Regions from separate parts of the Embleya sp. L77 genome, predicted to be linked through region 2. Evidence: predicted binding sites of a transcription regulator. Region 2 holds the regulator's gene; each other region holds the start of a gene.

Region 1 (7,168 bases), 800 kb from region 2:
TCGGTCCGGATCACCTTGACGATGTCCCCGACGGTCGCCGCCTCGTTCAACGCGGGCAGGACGACGCTGACCCGGGTGTCGCGTTTGGCGTCAAGAAGCTTGTCGACGGGCCAGTCCGCGGCGACGGAGGACCGTCGTCGAAGCCAGGCGCTCACCTCGGGCTGCACGTTCGAAATCCCCTGTCGTCGCCGCTGTTCCGGCCTCGGTCGCGGCCACCCTTTATCGTCTCGCGAGGTGGACCGGATGATCGACGCGGCACCGGTTCGGTTACAGTCGTCGTCACCGGTTACGACGATCGCACGTCGAGCCGGACAAACGCGGACCGGCCACCCGGCGACGGGTGTGTCCACCGCCATAGCAGCTCATCCAGAGGGGCAGAGGGAACGGCCCGTTGAAGCCCCGGCAACCATCCGATCGTCATTCCTCGTGACGCGCTTTCGGCGCGAGCGAGCACCGGCGGATCGGACAGGTGCCAAGTCCGGCCCGTGGGACCCCACGGGTAAAGATGAGGACAGAAAGGCCCTCGCCATGGCGACACCCACCGCCACCCGCTCCACCAGCGCCACCTCCACCTCCTTCGGTCCCGCCGTTGCGCTGTCGTGTCGCGAGTGCGGCGAACGCACCGAACTCGGCCCGAAGTACGCCTGCGAGTCCTGTTTCGGCCCGCTCGAGGTCGCCTACGACTTCGGCACCGTCACGCGGGAGCAGATCGAGGCCGGCCCGCAGAACATCTGGCGCTATGCACCGCTCCTGCCGGTCGCCGCGGACGTCGCGTCCCGGCCCAACCTGAACCCCGGTTTCACCAAGCTCGTCCGGGCCGAGAACCTGGGCCGCGAGCTGGGCATCGCGAACTTGCACGTCAAGGACGACTCCGGCAACCCGACGCACTCCTTCAAGGACCGCGTGGTCGCGATCGCCGTCGAGGCCGCACGCACCTTCGGCTTCACCACCCTCTCCTGCTCCTCCACCGGCAACCTGGCCGGCGCGGTGGGCGCCGCCGCCGCTCGGGCGGGCCTGCGCAGCTGCGTGTTCATCCCGGCCGACCTGGAGGCCGGCAAGGTCGTCACAGCGGCCGTCTACGGTGGCGAGCTGGTCGCCATCGAGGGCACCTACGACGAGGTCAACCGGTTCTGCTCGGAGCTGATCGGCGACCCGGCCGGCGAGGACTGGGGCTTCGTCAACGTGAACCTGCGGCCGTACTACGGCGAGGGTTCCAAGACGCTGGCCTACGAGATCGCCGAACAGCTCGGCTGGCGGCTGCCCGAGCAGATCGTCATCCCGATCGCGTCCGGTTCGCAGCTGACCAAGATCGACAAGGGCTTCCGCGAGCTGATCGCCCTCGGCCTGGTCGAGGACACGCCGTACAAGATCTTCGGCGCGCAGGCCACCGGGTGCTCCCCGGTGGCCGCGGCGTGGAAGGCCGGCCAGGATGTGATCCGCCCGGTGCGGCCGGACACGATCGCCAAGTCGCTCGCGATCGGCAACCCGGCCGACGGCCCGTACGTGCTGGACGTGTGCAAGCGCACCGGCGGCGCGGTGGAGGACGTGACCGACGCCGAGGTGGTCGAGGCGATGAAGCTGCTGGCCCGCACCGAGGGCATCTTCGGCGAGACCGCCGGCGGCGTGACCGTCGGCTGCCTGCGCAAACTGCTCGCGTCCGGCGCACTGGACCCGGACGCCGAGACGGTCGTGCTCAACACGGGTGACGGCCTCAAGACGTTGGACGCGGTCACGCCGACCACCGGCGCCACCGCGACCATTCGACCCACTCTGGATTCCTTCCGAAAGGCCGGCCTGGCATGAGCGTCTCCGTTCGCATCCCGACGATCCTGCGCACCTACACGGGCGGGGCGGCCGAGGTGTCCGTCGAGGGGACGACCCTCGCCGAGGTCCTGGATGCCTTGGAAAAGGATCACACCGGAATTCGCGCGCGCATCCTCGACGACGAGGGCAAGCTGCGTCGCTTTGTGAATCTGTACGTGGACGACGAGGACGTGCGCTTCGCGGACGGTCTCGCCACGGCCACCCCCGACAAGGGCACCGTTTCGATCATCCCGGCGGTCGCCGGCGGTTGCTGACGCGATAGGCCGACGGTCCCGATCTTCATCGACTCGGGCACGAAACGGAACCGAGAAATCCGCCGCCCGGAGCACCGGGCGGCGGATTTCTTCGTCACCCGGAGAGGGTGATCGTTACACGTGTTTAACCGGGTCCATTTCCCGGCTTTGGCGGCGACGCGTCGGTAAACCCGTGGTCGGGATCACACCCGTTATGTACGGAAGGTCGCTTTCCTGACGAATTGAAATACGGCTTTCCTGGCGACTCGCGAAGAATGCGGTCTTTATTCACTCGGGAATTCTCGTCCGATTGACCTGTTGCTCCGGGCATCCGTCCGGATACATTCAGCCGCGGTCGTAGCGGAAGGCCGGGTCCTTCTGGATACGAACCCGGAGCTGCGGCGTGCAGTATCCGTGAAAGGGCCAGTAACAGGGGAGTTAGGAATGGCTCAGGGCGCCGTCAAGTGGTTCAACGCGGAGAAGGGGTACGGCTTCATCGCGGTCGACGGTGGTGCGGACGTTTTCGTCCACTACAGCGCGATCCAGATGGACGGGTACCGGACGCTCGAGGAGGGGCAGCGAGTCGAGTTCGAGATCTCGCAGGGGCAGAAGGGGCCGCAGGCCGACATGGTCCGCGTCACCGCCTGAACCAGGGAGCAATCCGCTCCTCTGCTTGAAACGGTCCACACCACGGACTGCACGACACACCGCAGCACACATCTTGTCCGATCCTCCGATTCCCACCGATCCCTTGCCGGATCGTCGAATCGGGCCGATCGGTGACCGGGGCCCGGCCTTCCCGCCATGCGGGGGCCGGGCCCCGGTCGTTGTGCGCGCGGCCGCGGCGCGGGCGATCCCGCGAGGCCCGGCCGCGACGGCCCTCGCCTCGTGCGACACGCGCAGGTGCGCGCACGGACGGGTCGGGACCCGCCGTTGCGCTTGCACTCGGCATGGTCGAGTGCTAATCATTGGCGTTAGCACTCTGGATGTGAGAGTGACAGAAACGGACCGGGCCGGTGAGGCTCGGCACCCGTGAGGGAGGGATCCTCGCGGTGGTCGGGTCGTCCGTCGCGGGCGCCAGTGCGGTCCGGCACTCACCCCCGTTCTGGGAGGACTTCACCACATGGCCAAGATCATCGCGTTCAACGAGGAAGCGCGCCGCGGCCTCGAGCGCGGGATGAACCAGCTCGCCGACGCCGTCAAGGTCACGCTGGGCCCCAAGGGCCGCAACGTCGTGCTCGAGAAGAAGTGGGGTGCGCCCACCATCACCAACGATGGTGTGAGCATCGCCAAGGAGATCGAGCTCGAGGACCCGTACGAGAAGATCGGTGCCGAGCTGGTCAAGGAGGTCGCGAAGAAGACGGACGACGTCGCCGGTGACGGTACGACGACCGCGACCGTCCTCGCCCAGGCGCTCGTCCGCGAGGGCCTGCGCAACGTGGCCGCCGGCGCGAACCCGATGGCTCTCAAGCGTGGCATCGAGAAGGCCGTCGAGGCCGTCTCCGAGCAGCTGCTCGCGCTCGCCAAGGACGTCGAGACGAAGGAGCAGATCGCCTCCACCGCCTCGATCTCCGCTGCTGACCCCCTGATCGGCGAGATGATCGCCGAGGCCATGGACAAGGTCGGCAAGGAAGGCGTCATCACCGTCGAGGAGAGCAACACCTTCGGTCTCGAGCTCGAGCTCACCGAGGGCATGCGCTTCGACAAGGGCTACATCTCGCCGTACTTCGCGACCGACATGGAGCGCATGGAGGCCGTCCTCGAAGACGCCTACGTGCTCATCGTCAACTCGAAGATCACCTCGGTGAAGGACCTCCTCCCGCTGCTGGAGAAGGTCATGCAGTCGGGCAAGCCGCTCATGATCATCTCCGAGGACGTCGAGGGCGAGGCCCTGGCCACGCTCGTCGTCAACAAGATCCGCGGCACCTTCAAGTCCGTCGCCGTCAAGGCCCCGGGCTTCGGCGACCGTCGCAAGGCCATGCTCGGCGACATCGCCATCCTCACCGGTGGCCAGGTCATCTCCGAGGAGGTCGGCCTCAAGCTCGACACCGCGGGTCTCGAACTCCTCGGCCGCGCCCGCAAGGTCGTCGTCACCAAGGACGAGACCACCATCGTCGACGGCGCCGGTGACTCGGACCAGGTCGCGGGTCGGGTCAACCAGATCCGCGCCGAGATCGAGAACTCGGACTCGGACTACGACCGCGAGAAGCTCCAGGAGCGCCTCGCGAAGCTGGCCGGCGGCGTGGCCGTGATCAAGGCCGGTGCCGCGACCGAGGTCGAGCTCAAGGAGCGCAAGCACCGCATCGAGGACGCGGTGCGCAACGCGAAGGCCGCCGTCGAGGAGGGCATCGTCGCCGGTGGTGGCGTGGCCCTGCTCCAGGCGTCCACCATCGCGTTCGACAAGCTCGAGCTGGACGGCGACGAGGCCACCGGCGCGAACATCGTGCGCCTGGCCGTCGAGGCCCCGCTCAAGCAGATCGCGGTCAACGCCGGCCTCGAGGGCGGCGTGGTTGTGGAGAAGGTGCGCAACCTGACCCCGGGTCACGGCCTCAACGCCGCGACCGGCGAGTACGTGGACCTCATCGCCGAGGGCATCATCGACCCGGCGAAGGTCACCCGTTCCGCGCTGCAGAACGCCGCGTCGATCGCCGCGCTGTTCCTGACCACCGAGGCCGTCATCGCCGACAAGCCGGAGAAGAACGCCGCTCCGGCCGGCGGCGGCGCCCCGGACATGGGCGGCATGGACTTCTGATCCACTGAGGATCGGCAGACCCGCACGGTCTTGACGCGAGAGGCGGTCCCCTTCGGGGGCCGCCTCTTTCGCGTTTCCGCGTGTTCGAGCCTTGTTCGCTCGTTCGAGTGGCGATGGCGACTTACCCTGAAACGGTCTCCGGGCGGCCGTAGCGTCGTTCTCGTACGACATGGATCGAGGTGGGCGAGGTGGACGAGTTGACCGCACCCGTGATCGAAGTGAGCACCGCCTGGCGCGACATCGTGACCATGTGGAAGGAATTGGAGGCGCCCGAAGGCTGGCGCGCCGAGTTCGACGGAGAGAACATCACGATATCGCCGCCTCCGGGACACAGGCACGAATTGATCGCGGACGACCTCCATTGGCAGCTGGCCGGGCCGCCCCCGAAGGATGCGGTGCCTTTCAGCATCTCGGCGTGGAGATCATGTCGGTCGGCCGGCTGTGTATTCCCGACCTGGTGGTGGTGGCACGGGAAGACGTCGCCACGCCGACTCCGGCGGATCGGGTTCTTCTCGTCGCCGAGATCACCTCCCCGAGCAACGCGGGCACCGATCGTGTCGACAAGCTGCGGGCATACGCACACGGGCCGATTCCGCTCTACCTGCTCGTCGATCGCTGGGACAAGGACGGCCCGGCGGCGACGTTGTACTCCGAGCCGGACGGCAAGGTCTACCAGCGCATCCAGCGCGTCGATTTCGGCGGATCGGTCGCCATCCCCGGGCCCTTCGGTATCGAACTGGACACCTCGGACTTTCCCCCGAGGTAATAATCGCCGGCATCGGCGGCCGCTCGCTCGTAGGCTCGTGGTGCGACTTCGGGAACTACGTGTTCCTTCTGTCTTGGCGTACAAGCGCTTTTGGGTGCTTGGGGTTCGAATCCCTATCCGGGACCCGTGACCTGCCCGAAGTCGCGTGCCATTGCACCCGGGGAACTGCGCGTTCGTACAGAACCGTTTCCCAAAGGGTTGGAAGCGGTCCCGGCGGAGGGGTCTTCGGACCCCGGTGAAACTCGGACCACACCGGACCCGCGACCTGCCCCGGGTGCCCACGGGGGAGCCTTCCGATGACCGAGATCACCCGCGCCCTGAGCGCCGACAATCCGGCCCGCGCCGAGGCCGCCGCCACCGTCGTCCGCTTCCTGGACGTCGCCGTGGCCGCGACCGGACGGGCCTCCTTCTACAACACCCGCGCCGAGCAGCTCACCCTCGAAGAGGACGCGCACCGCGCGATGGCCGCGCTGGACCGACGGCTGTACGCAGGTCTCGTGTGCTCCCCCGGAGCCACCGACCGCAGCCGGCAGCTGGGCGTGCTGCACCTGCTGGACACACCCGCGCAGCAGGACGACGGCACCGCCGTGTACGACGCGGTCGCCGCGCTGACCGTGCCGCGTCGGCTCAAGCTGTTCGGCCTGCTGGCCGAGCGGCGGGTGAACAACGCGCGGGTGCGCCGGCTGATCCTGCGCTCCGTGCTCGGCTCCGCTTCGCTGGAGTTGTGGTCGGTGCGCTACCGGGACAAGCTCGCCGCCGCGCTGCGGCACGCGTGGGGTCTGCGGCTGAGCGGCATCCTGCGCTCGATCCTGACCAAGCGGCTCGCCGGTGCGGAGCTGAATCCGAAGGAACACCGCATCGTGGCCCGCGAGATCGACCGCTGGGCGGCCGATCCGGCCGTCGCGCGCGAGTGCGTCGCGTTCGTGCTCGGCGCCGACGGCCCGTACACGCTGCCGCTCCCGGCCGCGTATCGAGCCGCCCGCACCGACCTGGACGCGGGCGCGGCGCTGCCGCTGGAGACGCTCGAAGGGCTGCGCGGCCGATTCCACCCGGACGAGAAGCCCGCGCGCGTCCTGGAGCTGACCGCCGATCGGCTGACCGTCGGCCAGCGGCTCGCCGGGCAGCGGCAGGCCGAGCGCGCGGGCGTCGAGGTCGAGGTCGACCTCGACCGCTACGACGCGGTCCGGCTGTACCTCTACGCGTTCGCGACCGGGATGACCGACGAGGTCGCCGCGGCGCTGGATCGGCGGGCCGCGGCCGGTGCCGCCGGGCTCGACCTGGCCGGCCGCCGGATCGCCCTGGTGCTGGACGGGTCCGCCTCGATGCGCGGCGGCACCGATCAGCCGCTGCGGCCGATCGCGACCGTGCTCGCGCTGCGCGACGCGTTGCGGGCGGCGGCGGGCGAGTGCCACGACGTGTGGATCGGCGGCGTCCCGGACGGCCGACTGGTCCGGCCAGCCGGGGCCACCGCGGCAGCCGAGGCCCTGGTCGCCGCGCTGCGCACCGGCGCCGAGCTGATCGTGGTGATCGGCGACGGCTACGAGAACGCACCCGCCGGGCGCTTCGCGCAGGTGCTCGACGCGGCCCGCACGC
Region 2 (7,168 bases):
GGCGAAGACGCCGTAGGCCCCTCCTCACGCGGTCGTTCACTCGGTCGGGTGATCGAAGATCAACTCTTCGATCACCCGACCGAACTGCTCGTAATCTCGGGTCGACACCCCGGGAGGCGCGTGATGACACAAGGGCTCGATACCCAGGCAGTCATCCTCCTGGAGGTGTTCCACGAACTGGACACCCCACCCGACCTGCGGCCCGAATTGGTCGACGGGATCCAGGTCAGACCGTTCGGGCGCCCGCTCGATCTGCCCGAGCCGTTTTCGATGGCGCTGAGCACCGCGAGGTTCGCCTGATTCACACCCGCCGTACGAATACCCGGCCGAAGTCGCCGCCCGTGGCCAGGAGGGTGCCGTCGGTGGAGAAGGCCAGGCGGCGTACGCGTTGGTCGTCGTAGCCGGGGAGCGGGCGGCCGGACGCCTCGCGCAGGTTCGCGTCGTACACGTGCAGCGCGCCCGTGCGGTGGCCGCCGATCGCAATCCGCCGGCCGTCCGGCGAGTAGGCCCACGCGTAGCACGTGGCCCAGCCGTTCGGGTGGTGCGGGTTGGTGAAGTGCCAGGCCGGCTCGCCGGTGTCGATCGAGAGGGCGAACGGCCCGTTCACCCGCCTCTGGTTGACCAGGAGCAGGGTCTCGCTCGGATCGAAGCCGAGGTTGCCGATCTCCCAGGCGAGCGGCACCCGAGCGGTCGGGCGACCGGTCTCCACGTCCCACACCTCGACCTCGTTGGTCGGATCGTCGGTCGCGTCCCGGTGCCCGTAGACCACCCCGCGGCTGACCCGCCACACCGCCAACAACCGGCCCGAAGGCGACAGCGCGGCCCCCCGGCACTCGGTGGTCGCCGACTGCGTCGAAATCTCGAACACCTGCGTGCCGGCCGCGTCCAGGACGCGCACCCGGTCGCCGGCGTCGAACACCACGAGTCGTCGGCGGGCCGCGTCCCAGGACGGCTGCACGGTGTACGGATTGAACAGCGCATCCTCGAACTGCCGGTAACAGGCGAGCTGTTCCTCGCGCAGGGTGGTCAGGTCGAGCCGACGCGTGGCGCCGCCGACCGTGTAGACCACGGCCGTTCCCGTCGCGTCGAACAACACGCTGTCGATGCCGGTCAGCCGCTCGGCCGTCGGCACCGCGTGCACCGTGCGCCGAACCCCGGTGGCCACGTCCACGAGACGGATCGCACCGTCGTAGGCGATCAGCACCGTGTGCCCGTCCGGATGCAGATCCAGCGCCCGCGACGAGGTCTTGCCCGGCGGCATGAACTCCAGCGCCACCGGATCCTCCGCCCCGCCCAGCCGGACGAACCCGGCCCGCAGCGCCTTGCCCGCCTCCCGCCGCAGCGCGACCACGGCGGCGGCCGGGTCCGCGAACTCCTTGCGCGTCTCCCGGGCCGTCCCGTTCCCAGACCACGCGGCCCGGACGAACTCGGCGCCGGACACGCCGAATCTCCGGTACTTGGGGCCGGCCGAGTCCGGCAGCACGAGCGTGACCTGTTCCTGTCGCATCGGAGCACGCTAGCGCGGCGAACACCGCGGCCGGGAAACGGGCACCGGGCGGCCGACGCGTCTCACGCCTCGGACGGGGAAGTCACGAAATCGATCAGTTCCTCCACCTTCCCCAGCAGCGCCGGCTCCAGATCGCGGTACGAATCCACCGCCGCGAGGATGCGACGCCATGCCTGCGGCGGATCCACCGGCCAGCCGAGCGCCGCGCAGACCCCTTCCTTCCACGGCACGCCGCGCGGTACGTCCGGCCACGCCGCGATGCCCACCGACGCCGGCCGGACCGCCTGCCACACGTCGATATAGGGGTGTCCCACCACGAGCACCTGATCGCCGGTCACCTGCGCCGCGATCCGGCTCTCCTTCGAGCCGGGCACCAGGTGGTCCACCAGCACGCCCAGCCGGCGACCCGGGCCCGGCGCGAACTCGCGCACCAGCGCCGGAAGATCGTCGACGCCCTCCAGATACTCCACGACCACGCCCTCGATCCGCAGGTCGTCGCCCCACACCCGCTCGACCAACTCCGCGTCGTGCCGGCCCTCCACATAGATCCGGCCGGCCCGCGCCACCCTGGCCCGGGCGCCCCGGACCGCCACCGAACCCGACGCGGTCCGCCCGGGAGTGCGCGCGGGTCCGGGCGTACGCGGTCGGACCAGGGTGACGACCTCGCCGTCGATCAGGAACCCGCGCGGATCCAGCGGGAAGACCCGGAGCCGGCCGTGCCGATCCTCCAGGGTGACGGTGAACCCCTCCGGGGTCTTCTCCACCCGGACCACCGCACCACAGAAGCCGGTGGACGCCTCCTCCACCACCAGATCGCGTTCGGCCTCGACCTCGGGGACGGGCTTGTCCTTCTTCCATCCCGGGATCAGCGACTCGGGTCCATAGCTGCGCATGAGAGTGACGCTAGCCGGGTGACGGTGCGTCAGTCCGGTACGACGCGCCCGGCGGCGATCTCGGCCAGCAGACGGTTCTGGCGGACCACGAACTCCTCGTCCACCACCGCACCGTGTCCGGGCAGCCAGACACTCGCGTCCAGCGCCCGGACCCGGGCCAGCGAATCGCTCCACTCGGCGGCGAACGCGTCCGAGCCGAACACCGGCGGCCCGCTCTCCTCCACCATGTCGCCGGCGATCAGCACGCCGCAGTCGGGCACGTGCACGACCACATCGTGGTCGGTGTGTCCGCGGCCCGGCGCGTACAGCACCACCTCGCGCCCGCCCAGGTCCAGGGTCACCGGCTGCTCGCGGGTCACCGTGCGGGTCGGCGGCACGATCCGCGCGGCGTTCATCAGCTCCGGGTCGAAGCCGTGCGAGATGCCGCTCGCCCGGCCGGCGTCGGCGTACCGCTCCAGATAGGCCGGCAGATCCGCGTGGCCCCAGACCTCGGCGTCGGGGAAGGCGCGCAGCACCTCGTCGTTGCCGTAGCAGTGGTCGAAGTGACCGTGTGTGTTCACCACCGCGACCACCCGGTCGGGCAATCCGTGCGCGGGCAGCTCGCGGGCCAGCGAGGCCAGCAGGTCGGCGGCCTCGTGGTCGTGCGAACCTGTGTCCACGAGCAGGATCCCGTCGCGACCAGTGACGACCGCCACATTCAGTTCCAAGCCGGGCAGCCGGCGGCGCAGGACGCCCGGTGCGATCGGCTCCCAGGTGGCGTGTTTCGGCTGTTCGGCGCGTAGCATGCGTCAACCTTGGCACGGACTCGGGGGTACGGTCCGGATCGGGTGACCCGTACACTGGCACTCGGCGGGACGGAGTGCCAACCAGTGGGACGAACCACCGCCGACGGGACGCGGCAACGGGTGGAAGAACGGGTCAGGGAGGTGCGCACCATGCTCGACGATCGCAAGCAGGACGTGCTGCGTGCCATCGTGCAGGACTATGTGGCGACCCAGGAGCCGGTGGGTTCCAAGGCGCTCGCGGACCGACACAACCTCGGGGTCTCCCCGGCCACCATTCGCAACGACATGGCCGCGCTGGAGGAGGAGGGCTACATCACGCAGCCCCACACCAGCGCCGGCCGCGTGCCCACGGACAAGGGCTACCGGCTGTTCGTCGACCGGCTCGCGGGCGTCAAGCCGCTGTCGGGCGCCGAGCGCCGGGCGATCCAGACCTTCCTGGCCGGCGCGGTGGACCTGGACGACGTGGTGGGCCGGACGGTGCGGCTGCTGGCGCAGCTGACCCATCAGGTCGCCGTCGTGCAGTACCCCTCGCTGACCCGCTCGACGATCCGGCACGTCGAGTTGCTCACCCTGGCGCCCACGCGCGTGATGCTCGTGCTGATCACCAGCACGGGTCGGGTCGAGCAGCGGGTGATGGACACGCCGGGCCCGGTCGGCGAGAACCTGCTGGCCGACGTCCGCGCGCGACTGAACAGTCGGATCACCGGCAAGCGGTTCGCCGATGTGCCGTTGTTGGTCCAGGATCTCGCCGAGCCGTTCACCGCCGAGGAACGGCCGATCGTGGCGGACATCCTGGCCACCCTGCTCGACACCCTGGTCGAGCACAAGGAAGAGAAGGTCGTCCTGGCCGGGACGGCCAACCTGACCCGTTTCGGCATGGATTTCCCGAACACGATCCGCCCGGTCCTCGAAGCACTCGAGGAACACGTCGTGCTGCTGCGCCTGTTGGGTGAGGCGACCGACCCGGGCATGGTCGTGCGGATCGGACACGAGAACATGCACGAAGGACTGGCCGCGACCTCGGTGGTCGCCGTCGGATACGGCAGTGGGCAGGAAACGCTGGCGAAGCTCGGGGTGCTCGGGCCGACCCGAATGGACTACCCCGGAACGATGGGAGCGGTGCGCGCCGTGGCACGGTACGTCGGACAGATCCTCGCGGAGTCGTAGAGTTGGCTACCGATTACTACGAGGTCCTCGGGGTGCGGCGGGACGCCACCCCGGAGGAAATCAAGAAGGCCTTCCGCCGGCTCGCTCGGGAGCTGCACCCGGACGTCAATCCGGACCCGAAGACGCAGGACCGGTTCAAGGAGATCAACAACGCCTACGAGGTCCTCTCGGACCCGCAGAAGCGACAGATGTACGACCTCGGCGGCGACCCGCTGTCCTCCGGGGGCGGCGCGGGCGGTGGCTTCGGCCAGGCCGGCTTCGGCTTCAGCGACATCATGGACGCGTTCTTCGGCCAGGCCAGCCAGCGCGGACCGCGCTCGCGCACGCGCCGCGGCCAGGACGCGATGATCCGGATCGAGATCACCCTCGAAGAGGCCGCGTTCGGCACCACCCGGGAAATCCAGGTGGACACCGCCGTCACGTGCAATACCTGCAACGGCGAGGGCGCGGCCCCGGGTACCTCGGCGCAGACCTGCGACATGTGTCGCGGGCGCGGCGAGGTCAGCCAGGTCACCAAGTCCTTCCTGGGCCAGGTCATGACGTCGCGGCCGTGTCCGCAGTGTCAGGGCTTCGGCACCGTGGTCCCGCACCCGTGCCCCGAGTGCGCGGGCGACGGGCGGATCCGCGCGCGGCGCACGCTCACCGTCAAGATCCCGGCGGGCGTGGACAGCGGCACCCGGATCCAGCTCGCGGGCGAGGGCGAGGTCGGCCCCGGCGGCGGACCGGCCGGCGACCTGTACGTGGAGATCGTCGAGGTCCCGCACACCACGTTCCAGCGGCGCGGCGACGACCTGCACTGCACGGTCACCATCCCGATGACGGCGGCGTCGTTGGGCACCAAGGTGCCGTTGCAGACGCTGGACGGCACCGAGGAGATCGACATCCGCCCCGGCACCCAGTCGGGCCAGTCGATCCCGCTGCACGGCCGTGGCATCACCCACCTGCGCGGCGGCGGCCGGGGCGACCTGGTCGTGCACGTCGAGGTGCAGACGCCGAGCAAGCTCGACCCCGAGCAGGAGGAGCTGCTGCGGCGGCTCGCCAAGCTGCGCGGCGAGGAACGGCCCTCCGGCCAGTTCACGCCGGGCCAGCAGGGCCTGTTCTCCCGCCTCAAGGACGCGTTCAACGGTCGCTGAACCGATGCGCGGCATGCGCAGCGCGCACGGGTGTTCGGTGGGTGTGTCGTGATGTCCGCATGCGCCGGACGGGCCGAAATCGGCCCGTCCGGCGCATGCGGACGAATCCGCGGCGGCGCGAGTTCCGGCCGCGGACACGTCCTAGGCTTGCTCGGGTGAGGCGACCGAGCCGTCCTCCGAGCGAACGGGGAGCATGATGCCGACGACCACCGACCCCACCCGGCTGACCGCGCTGCCGATCGTGCAGGCGCCGATGGCCGGTGCGGCCGGCTTCGCCCTCGCGGCGGCGGTCATCCACTCGGGCGGGCTCGGTTTCCTGGCCGCCGGGTATCGCTCGGCCGACGCGCTGGCCGCCGAGATCGACGAACTGCGCGCGCTGATCGGCGATGCGCCGTTCGGGGTCAACGCGTTCATGCCGCACCCCGCTCCCACCCGCGCCCAGGACGAGCTCACCCGGCGCTACGCGGCGTCGCTGGCCCGGGCCGCCGCGCACTACGGCGGCACCGTCGGCACACCCGCCCCCGGCTCGGAACGCGACGACTGGGACGCCAAGCTCGCGCTGCTGCTCGCCCACCCGGTCCCGGTGGTGAGCTTCACCTTCGGCCTGCCCGACCCCGCCGCGATCACCGCGCTGCGGGCCGCCGGCACGCTGACCGTGGCCACCGTCACCACGCCCGAGGAGGCCCGCGTCGCCGCCGATGCCGGGGTCGACGCGCTGTGCGTACAGGGCGCCGAGGCGGGCGGGCACCAGGGCGGCTTCGCCAATCCGGACCACCCCGCCCCGTACGGCCTGCTCACCCTGCTCACGCTGATCGCCGCCGAGACCGAACTGCCGCTGATCGCCGCCGGCGGCCTGATGACCGGCCGGCAGATCGAGGCGGTGCGGCTCGCCGGCGCGAGTGCCGCCCAGCTGGGCACCGCCTTCCTGCGCTGCCCGGAAGCCGTCGCGCCCGCCGCGCACAAGGCCGCGCTGGCCGATCCGGCCTTCGACCGCAGCGTGCTCACCCGCGCGTTCTCCGGCCGCTGGGCCCGGGGACTGCGCAACGGTTTCGTGGCCCGTCACGAGGCCGAGGCCCCCGGGGTCTACCCCTACGTCCACCACCTGGTCTCGCCGATCCGCAAGGCCGCCGCCGCCCGGGGCGAGGCCGACGGCCTGGCCCTGTGGGCCGGTCAGGGCTGGCGCCTCGCCCGCGAGGAGCCCGCCGCCGAGGTGATCAACCGGCTCGTCGACGAGATGGCCGCCGCCCGAAAGGCACGTGCTTGAGCGCCCCCGTCTTCCTCGCCCCCGGCGACGCCATCCGGCACGGCCGGCAGGTCGTCCTGGACGGCGCCGAGGGTCGACACGCCGTCACGGTGCGCCGCCTCGTCGCCGGTGAGCCGATCGTCCTGGCCGACGGCGCCGGACTGGCCGTGCACGGCACGGTCAACCGCACCGAGGGCAAGGACACGCTCTACGTCGACGTCGACTCGCGCACCGAGGAACCCGCCCCCGCCCCCCGGATCGTGGTGGTCCAGGCACTGCCCAAGGGCGACCGCGGCGAACTCGCGGTGGAGACGATGACCGAGGTCGGCGTCGATGTGATCGTGCCCTGGGCCGCCGCCCGCTGCATCACCCAGTGGAAGGGCGAGCGCGGCGCGAAGGCGCTGGCCAAGTGGCGCTCGACCGCCCGCGAGGCGGGCAAG
Region 3 (7,168 bases), 2.2 Mb from region 2:
AGGACGACGCCGGGGGGCTGGCCGGGTATGCCGGGCTCGCGGTGATCGGGGACGAGGGCGACGTGCAGACGATCGGGGTGCGCCGCGATCGGTGGGGCAAGGGCCTGGGCGCGGTGCTGTTGACCGAGCTGCTCGACCTGGCGGTCGAACGCGGCTGTCGGGACGTACTGCTGGAGGTGCGCGTGGACAACTCCCGCGCACAGGCGCTCTATGAGCGCTTCGGATTCAAGGGGATCGGCGTGCGGCGGGGCTACTACCAGCCCGCCAACGTGGATGCGCTGGTGATGCGCTGCGATCTTCAGGAACGTCGGGAAGGAACGGCCACCGGTGGCTGACGAACCACTCGTCCTGGGCATCGAGACCTCGTGCGACGAGACGGGCATCGGCATCGTGCGCGGCACCACGCTGCTCGCCGACGCGGTCGCCTCCAGCGTCGACGAACACGCCAGGTTCGGCGGTGTCGTCCCCGAGGTGGCCAGTCGTGCGCACCTGGAGGCGATGGTGCCGACGGTGCGTCGGGCACTCGCCGACGCCGGCGTCACGATGCACGACATCGACGCGATCGCGGTGACCTCGGGTCCCGGCCTGGCGGGTGCGCTGCTGGTCGGCGTCGCGGCGGCGAAGGGCTATGCGGTCGCGCTGGACAAGCCGCTGTACGGCGTCAACCACCTGGCCTCGCACGTGTGCGTGGACCAGCTGGAGCACGGCAAGCTGCCCGAGCCGTGCATGGCGCTGCTGGTCTCCGGGGGGCACTCCTCGCTGCTTCTGGTCCCGGACATCACCGCCGACGTGCGGCCGCTCGGCTCGACCATCGACGACGCGGCCGGCGAGGCGTTCGACAAGGTCGCGCGCGTGCTCGGGCTCGGTTTCCCGGGCGGACCGGTGATCGACCGGTGGGCGCGCGAGGGCGACCGCTCGGCGATCGCGTTCCCGCGTGGGCTGACCGGCCCGCGGGACGCACCCTTCGACTTCTCCTTCTCCGGCCTCAAGACCTCGGTCGCGCGCTGGGTCGAGGCCCGGCAGCGGGCCGGCGAGACGGTGCCGGTGGCGGACGTCGCAGCCTCCTTCCAGGAGGCGGTCGTGGACGTGCTGACCCGCAAGGCGATCCGAGCCTGCAAGGAGAACGGCGTCGAGCACCTGATGATGGGCGGCGGCGTCTCCGCCAACTCCCGCCTGCGCGCGCTGGCGCAGGAGCGCTGCGACGCGGCCGGGATCGTCCTGCGGGTGCCGCGGCCGGGCCTGTGCACCGACAACGGCGCGATGGTCGCCGCGCTCGGCGCCGAGATGGTCGCCCGGGACCGGGCGCCCTCCACGCTGTCCATCCCGGCCGACTCCTCGATGCCGGTCACGGTGTCGCAGGCACTGTCGTAGCGGCGCCGCCGCACACGAGACGTCCGAGCGAACGGAAGGGACCGGATGGCGACCGCGGCGATGTGGGAGGCCAGGACCGAGGTCGGTCGGGGGGCGGCGCTGGCCGAGTGGGTGCATGCCTCGGCCCTGCCGGCCGTGGTCGGCGCGCCGGGTCTGGAACGGGTCGAGGTATTCGCCGCCACGGACGAACAGGGCGGCGATCGGGTGGTGGTGATCGCGCTGTGGACCGGTTCGCCGGTGCCGCTGCCCGACCCGCCGGCCGCCCTGGTCGCCCGACCGCCGCACGAGTGGAGCTTCGAACGGCTCAGCGTCGGCCCGTGACCGGCGGAGTCGGCCCCCGACCGGCACCGGGTCCGGACGTGCTCCCGGTCCGCGCAACACTCGACCCGCATCCGACGAGGAGGCCATTCGCAAGCCGGACGCGGGTCGAGTGCCTTGGCTGATGGCTGCGTGCCGCCGCACGTGCCATTGGCCTTGCCGGGAGTGTGCCCAGCTCATCGGCTGCTCAACAGTCCTTCGACAGTCCCTTGAACAGGGCTTGTCCGGACCGTGACAGGCCGCCGCGGCGCGTAACGTGGGCCGGATCCGACCAGGCGAGCGAAAGGCCCCGGCGACAGTGGTGCATCGAACGGTACAAACGCGGCGGCGTGCGGCCCTCGCCTCGATCCGGGTCGGCGTGGCCGGCCTGCTGCTGGTCGCGCTGACCGGCTGCGGCTCCGATGACACCGCGTCGGTCAAGGCGATCGGGCGACCCTCCGACGGCGCGGTCACCGCTCCGGGCCCGGCCAAGCCCACCCCCGCCGCGAAGCCGGACACCCCGGGCGCCGACTCGGCCGTGCTCGCCGCCAAGTGGAACCTGAAGCCGTTCGCGCCGCCGCCCGCACCGCCCGCGGTCAAGCCGATCAAGGCCGGCGGGGCCAAGCCGCCGGTGGTGGACAAGATTCCCACCCAGGAGAAGATCGTGTTCATCACGATCGACGACGGGGCCGAGAAGGCCCCCGAGTTCCTGGACATGATGCGGGACCTGCGGATCCCGGTGTCGATGTTCCTCAACGACACCTACGTGCGGCAGGACCCGGAATACTTCCGCAAGCTCCAGGCGCTGGGCGCCACGGTGCAGAACCACACGCTGTCCCACCCCGACCTCAAGACCCTGAGCGCGGACGCGCAGAAGCACCAGATCTGCGGACAGCAGGACCGGCTCGCCGAGATCTACGGCAAGCGTCCGACGCTGTTCCGCCCGCCCTACGGCAACTGGAACGCGACCACGCAGACGGTGGCCGGCGGCTGCGGCGGGATCGACGCCATCGTGAAGTGGCAGGAGTCGATGCAGATCAACGACATGCAGTACGTCGGGGAGAAGAAGCTGCACCCGGGCGACATCATCCTGGCCCACTTCCGCGGGCCGAGTGAACTCAAGGGCACCACGATGACCGAGATGTTCGGCAACATGCTGCGCAAGATCCAGGCCCAGGGCTACACGATCGCGCGCCTGGAGGACTACATCGGCTAGCTGGGTCTGGCCCGGCGGTCCCGGCGTTCCCGGCGGTCCCGGGTGATCCAGCGCGATCCCGGGCGGATCCCGGTGGGGCCGCAGGACGGGCGGAAGGCCGCCCGCTCATCCCGTCGCCACCGGTTGCCCGATCAGCATCGTGGGAGCGCCCGCCACCCGGGTCAGCAGCACCGTGGCCGCGTTCGGGCCGGTCGGCCTGACCCGGCGGCGGACCTCCTCCGGCTCGACCGCCGAGCCGCGCTTCTTGACCGTGAGGTTGCCGACGCCGCGCTCACGCAACAGCGCCTTGAGCCGCTTCAGGTTGAACGGCAGCACGTCGGTGATCTCGTACACGCTCGCGAACTCCGTGCCCACCAGCCGGTCCGAGGTCAGGTACGCGATCGTCTCGTCCACCAGGTTGCCGTCCACCAACTCGCCGACCTCGGACACCAGGTGCGCCCGGATCACCGCGCCGTCCGGCTCGTAGAGGTAACGGCGGATCGGGCCCACCGGCGCCGGGCGGGCCCGGCCCGAGGTCAGCGCCGCGCCGCCGGGCAGCACGGTGGCGCGCAGGGCGGTGTGCGCGAGCCGGCCCCACCACAGCACCGCCTCCTTGACGTCGCCGCGATCGGAGACCCATTCGGCCTCCATGCCCGCGGGCACGATCTCGTGCGGGATGCCCGGCGCGACCTTGGCCGCGCCGCAGGGCACCCGGGCGGCGAGGGTGGTCAGGAACGAGAACGGCGGCGAGTAGGCCTCCGGGTCGAAGGTGCGTCCGCGTGCGGTGCGCCGGGCCGGGTCGATCAGGGCCGCGTCGTAACCGTCGAGGTCCACCTCGGTCACGTCCGCGCACTCGACCGTGAGCAGCCGCGCCAGGCCCAGCGCCTCGGCGTTGGCCCGGGCCACCGCGCAGGTCAGCGGGTCCAGGTCGACCGCGTGTACGGCGATCCCGGCGCGGGCCAGCGCGAGCGCGTCGCCGCCGATGCCGCAGCACAGGTCCACCGCCCGGTCGATGCCGCCGGCCGCGACCAGCCGGGCGGCCCGGTGCTCGGCCACCGAGGTACGGGTGGACTGTTCCAGCCCGTTGGGGGTGAAGTACATCCGCGCCGCGTCCGCGCCGAACTTGGCCCGCCCGCGCTGCCGCAGCCGGGACTGGGTGAGCGCGGCGGCCACCAGCTCGGGCGGGTGTTCCCGACGCAGCCGGGTGGCCAGCGCCAACTCGTCGCCGACCGCGTGGTCGGCGAGCAGATCCAGCAGCGAACGGCCCTCGTCGGTGAGCAGCGCGGTGAAAGCTTCGGTGTGCACGCGGTCATTCTCGCCGAGCACGTCGGCCCGCCGATTCGATGGCCACCGGTATGAACAATGCGATCCGACGCGCTGAATCTGGCACTCTGGTTGACGGAGTGCTAACCGCCACCTAGTGTCTGTGCTGGCACTCTCCCCATGAGTGTGCCAGTGCGATACGAGCAGGTCCGGCACCCGCGACGACGGATCTGTCCCATCGCCGACAGACATTTTTCCGTGAGATCTCCGAAGGGGGAGGTCGCATCGTGACGACCGCCAACACCAAGGTTGCCATCAAGCCGCTCGAGGACCGCATCGTGGTTCAGACGCTTGAGGCCGAGCAGACCACCGCGTCGGGTCTCGTGATCCCGGACACCGCCAAGGAGAAGCCCCAGGAGGGCGTCGTCCTGGCCGTGGGCCCGGGTCGTTTCGAGGACGGTCAGCGTCTGCCGCTCGACGTGAGCGTCGGTGACACCGTGCTGTACAGCAAGTACGGCGGCACCGAGGTGAAGTACAACGGCGAGGAATACCTCGTTCTCTCGGCCCGCGACGTGCTCGCGATCATCGAGAAGTGACATCGCGCTGACGCGCCGGAACCGGTGACGGTTCGACGACCCCGCCCCGGATCGCCCTGCCCTCGCGGCCGGTGGACCCGGGGCGGAGTCGGTTGTACGACGTCGACTAGCAACCTTTAAGGACGAAGACCCTCATGGCGAAGATCCTCCAGTTCGACGAGAAGGCCCGACGGTCGCTGGAGCGCGGCGTCAACGCGCTGGCCGACACCGTCAAGGTCACGCTCGGCCCGAAGGGCCGCAACGTCGTGATCGACAAGAAGTTCGGTGCCCCGACCATCACCAACGACGGCGTGACGATCGCCCGTGAGGTGGAGCTCGAGGACCCGTACGAGAACCTCGGCGCGCAGCTGGCCAAGGAAGTCGCGACCAAGACCAACGACATCGCGGGTGACGGCACCACCACCGCGACGGTGCTCGCCCAGGCGCTGGTGCGCGAGGGTCTGCGCAACGTGGCCGCCGGTGCGGCCCCGATGGACCTGAAGAAGGGCATCGACCTCGCCGTTGCCGCGGTGTCCGAGCAGCTGCTCAAGACCGCCCGCGCGATCGACGGCAAGGACGACATCGCCGCCGTCGCCGCGCTCTCGGCGCAGGACAAGCAGATCGGCGAGCTGATCGCCGAGGCCATGGACAAGGTCGGCAAGGACGGTGTGATCACCGTCGAGGAGGCCCAGACCATGGGTCTGGAGCTGGAGTTCGCCGAGGGTCTCCAGTTCGACAAGGGCTACCTGTCGCCGTACATGGTCACCGACCAGGAGCGTATGGAGGCCGTCCTCGACGACCCGTACATCCTGATCCACCAGGGCAAGATCTCGGCCATCGCCGAGCTGCTCCCGCTGCTCGAGAAGATCATCCAGGCCGGCGCGTCCAAGCCGCTGCTGATCGTCGCCGAGGACGTCGACGGCGAGGCACTGTCGACCCTGGTCGTGAACAAGATCCGCGGCACGTTCAACGCCGTCGCGGTCAAGGCCCCGGGCTTCGGCGACCGCCGCAAGGCGATGCTGGAGGACATGGCGATCCTGACCGGCGGTCAGGTCATCGCCCCCGAGGTCGGCCTCAAGCTCGACCAGGTCGGCCTGGAGGTGCTGGGCAGCGCCCGTCGCATCACCATCACCAAGGACGCGACCACCCTGGTGGACGGCGCCGGCGACGCCGCCGCGATCGCCGACCGGGTCAAGCAGATCAAGCGCGAGATCGACGACACCGACTCCGACTGGGACCGCGAGAAGCTCCAAGAGCGCCTCGCGAAGCTGGCCGGCGGCGTGTGCGTGATCCGCGTGGGCGCGGCCACCGAGGTCGAGCTCAAGGAGAAGAAGCACCGTCTCGAGGACGCGGTCTCCGCGACCCGCGCGGCCATCGAGGAGGGCATCGTCGCCGGCGGCGGCACCGCCCTGGTGCACGCCGTCTCCGTGCTCGCCGACAACCTCGGCCAGACCGGCGACATCGCGACCGGCGTCTCGGTCGTGCGCCGCGCCGCGGTCGAGCCGCTGCGCTGGATCGCCGAGAACGCGGGCCTCGAGGGCTACGTGATCGTCAACAAGGTGCAGGAGCTCGGCGTCGGGCACGGCTTCAACGCCGCCACCGGCGAGTACGGCAACCTGGTCGACTCGGGCGTCATCGACCCGGTCAAGGTGACCCGTTCCGCGCTGCAGAACGCCGCGTCGATCGCGTCGCTGCTGCTCACGACCGAGACCCTGGTCGTCGAGAAGCCGGCCGAGGAGGAGCCCGCCGCGCACAGCCACGGCGGCCACGGCCACTCGCACTAGTTTCATCCGCGACACCCCCGACGGGCCCGACCGCTTTTCAGCGGTCGGGCCCGTCGGCCTTTCCGGTGCCGGCCCGATCTGCGAGAGTGCCCGGAGCCGTTAACTGACGGTCCGTCAGAAGCCTGGTCGGGCGACTGTCGTCGAGCGCCGTCGGTCGAGCACCATCGAAGGAGAAGCATGGGTACCTACGCGATCACCGGCGCGGCCTCGGGCCTGGGCGCCGCCACCAAGGCCCGGCTGGAGGCGGACGGTCACCGGGTGATCGGCGTCGACCTGCACGACGCCGACGTCGAGGTGGACCTGAGCACCGCCGAGGGCCGCACCGAGGCGATCACGAAGGTCACCGAGCTGTCCGGCGGCGTGCTCGACGGCTTCGTGCCGTTCGCCGGGCTGGCGGCGGCCACCGGGCGCTCGGGCGGCCTGCTGGTGGCGGTGAACTACTTCGGCGCGATCGCCCTGCTGGAGGGGCTGCGCCCGCTGCTGGCGGCCGGGACGAACGCGTCCGTCGTGCTGATCAGCTCCAACTCCACGACGGCCCAGCCGAACTGGCCGGTCGAGGTGGCCGAGCTGTGTCTGGCGGGCGACGAGGCCGGCGCGGCGAAGGCCACCGAGGCGTTCGGCGAACTCGCCGCGCTGCAGGCCTATCCGGCGAGCAAGGCCGCGCTCGCGTGGTACGCGCGGAC

What was found. Region 2 encodes HrcA, which represses chaperone genes, less so after heat shock. Its sites were predicted from a motif close to TTNGCACTCNGNNNNNCNGAGTGCNAA; they were not measured.
Region 1: the regulator HrcA is predicted to act here: its motif matches at 2,996-3,022, upstream of groL (chaperonin GroEL).
Region 3: the regulator HrcA is predicted to act here: its motif matches at 4,247-4,273, upstream of groES (co-chaperone GroES).

The regions. Positions count from the first base shown of each region.
Region 1 is NZ_CM145709.1:3,943,261-3,950,428, reverse strand. Features, by position in the region: gene ACZOOI_RS16925 (glucosyl-3-phosphoglycerate synthase) at 1-167, opposite strand, end outside; SAM riboswitch class I at 360-512, shown strand; gene thrC (threonine synthase) at 529-1,803, shown strand; gene ACZOOI_RS16915 (MoaD/ThiS family protein) at 1,800-2,078, shown strand; gene ACZOOI_RS16910 (cold-shock protein) at 2,502-2,705, shown strand; gene groL (chaperonin GroEL) at 3,181-4,809, shown strand; gene ACZOOI_RS16900 (Uma2 family endonuclease) at 4,979-5,575, shown strand; gene ACZOOI_RS16895 (hypothetical protein) at 5,872-7,168, shown strand, end outside.
Region 2 is NZ_CM145709.1:4,745,043-4,752,210, forward strand. Features, by position in the region: gene ACZOOI_RS20355 (phenylalanine 4-monooxygenase) at 1-16, shown strand, start outside; gene ACZOOI_RS20360 (hypothetical protein) at 124-300, shown strand; gene ACZOOI_RS20365 (WD40 repeat domain-containing protein) at 302-1,507, opposite strand; gene ACZOOI_RS20370 (DUF3097 domain-containing protein) at 1,570-2,400, opposite strand; gene ACZOOI_RS20375 (MBL fold metallo-hydrolase) at 2,430-3,185, opposite strand; gene hrcA (heat-inducible transcriptional repressor HrcA) at 3,336-4,352, shown strand; gene dnaJ (molecular chaperone DnaJ) at 4,355-5,485, shown strand; gene ACZOOI_RS20390 (NAD(P)H-dependent flavin oxidoreductase) at 5,682-6,749, shown strand; gene ACZOOI_RS20395 (16S rRNA (uracil(1498)-N(3))-methyltransferase) at 6,746-7,168, shown strand, end outside.
Region 3 is NZ_CM145709.1:2,557,396-2,564,563, reverse strand. Features, by position in the region: gene rimI (ribosomal protein S18-alanine N-acetyltransferase) at 1-335, shown strand, start outside; gene tsaD (tRNA (adenosine(37)-N6)-threonylcarbamoyltransferase complex transferase subunit TsaD) at 328-1,371, shown strand; gene ACZOOI_RS10500 (hypothetical protein) at 1,417-1,692, shown strand; gene ACZOOI_RS10495 (polysaccharide deacetylase family protein) at 1,988-2,884, shown strand; gene ACZOOI_RS10490 (THUMP-like domain-containing protein) at 2,990-4,168, opposite strand; gene groES (co-chaperone GroES) at 4,414-4,722, shown strand; gene groL (chaperonin GroEL) at 4,857-6,485, shown strand; gene ACZOOI_RS10475 (SDR family oxidoreductase) at 6,663-7,168, shown strand, end outside.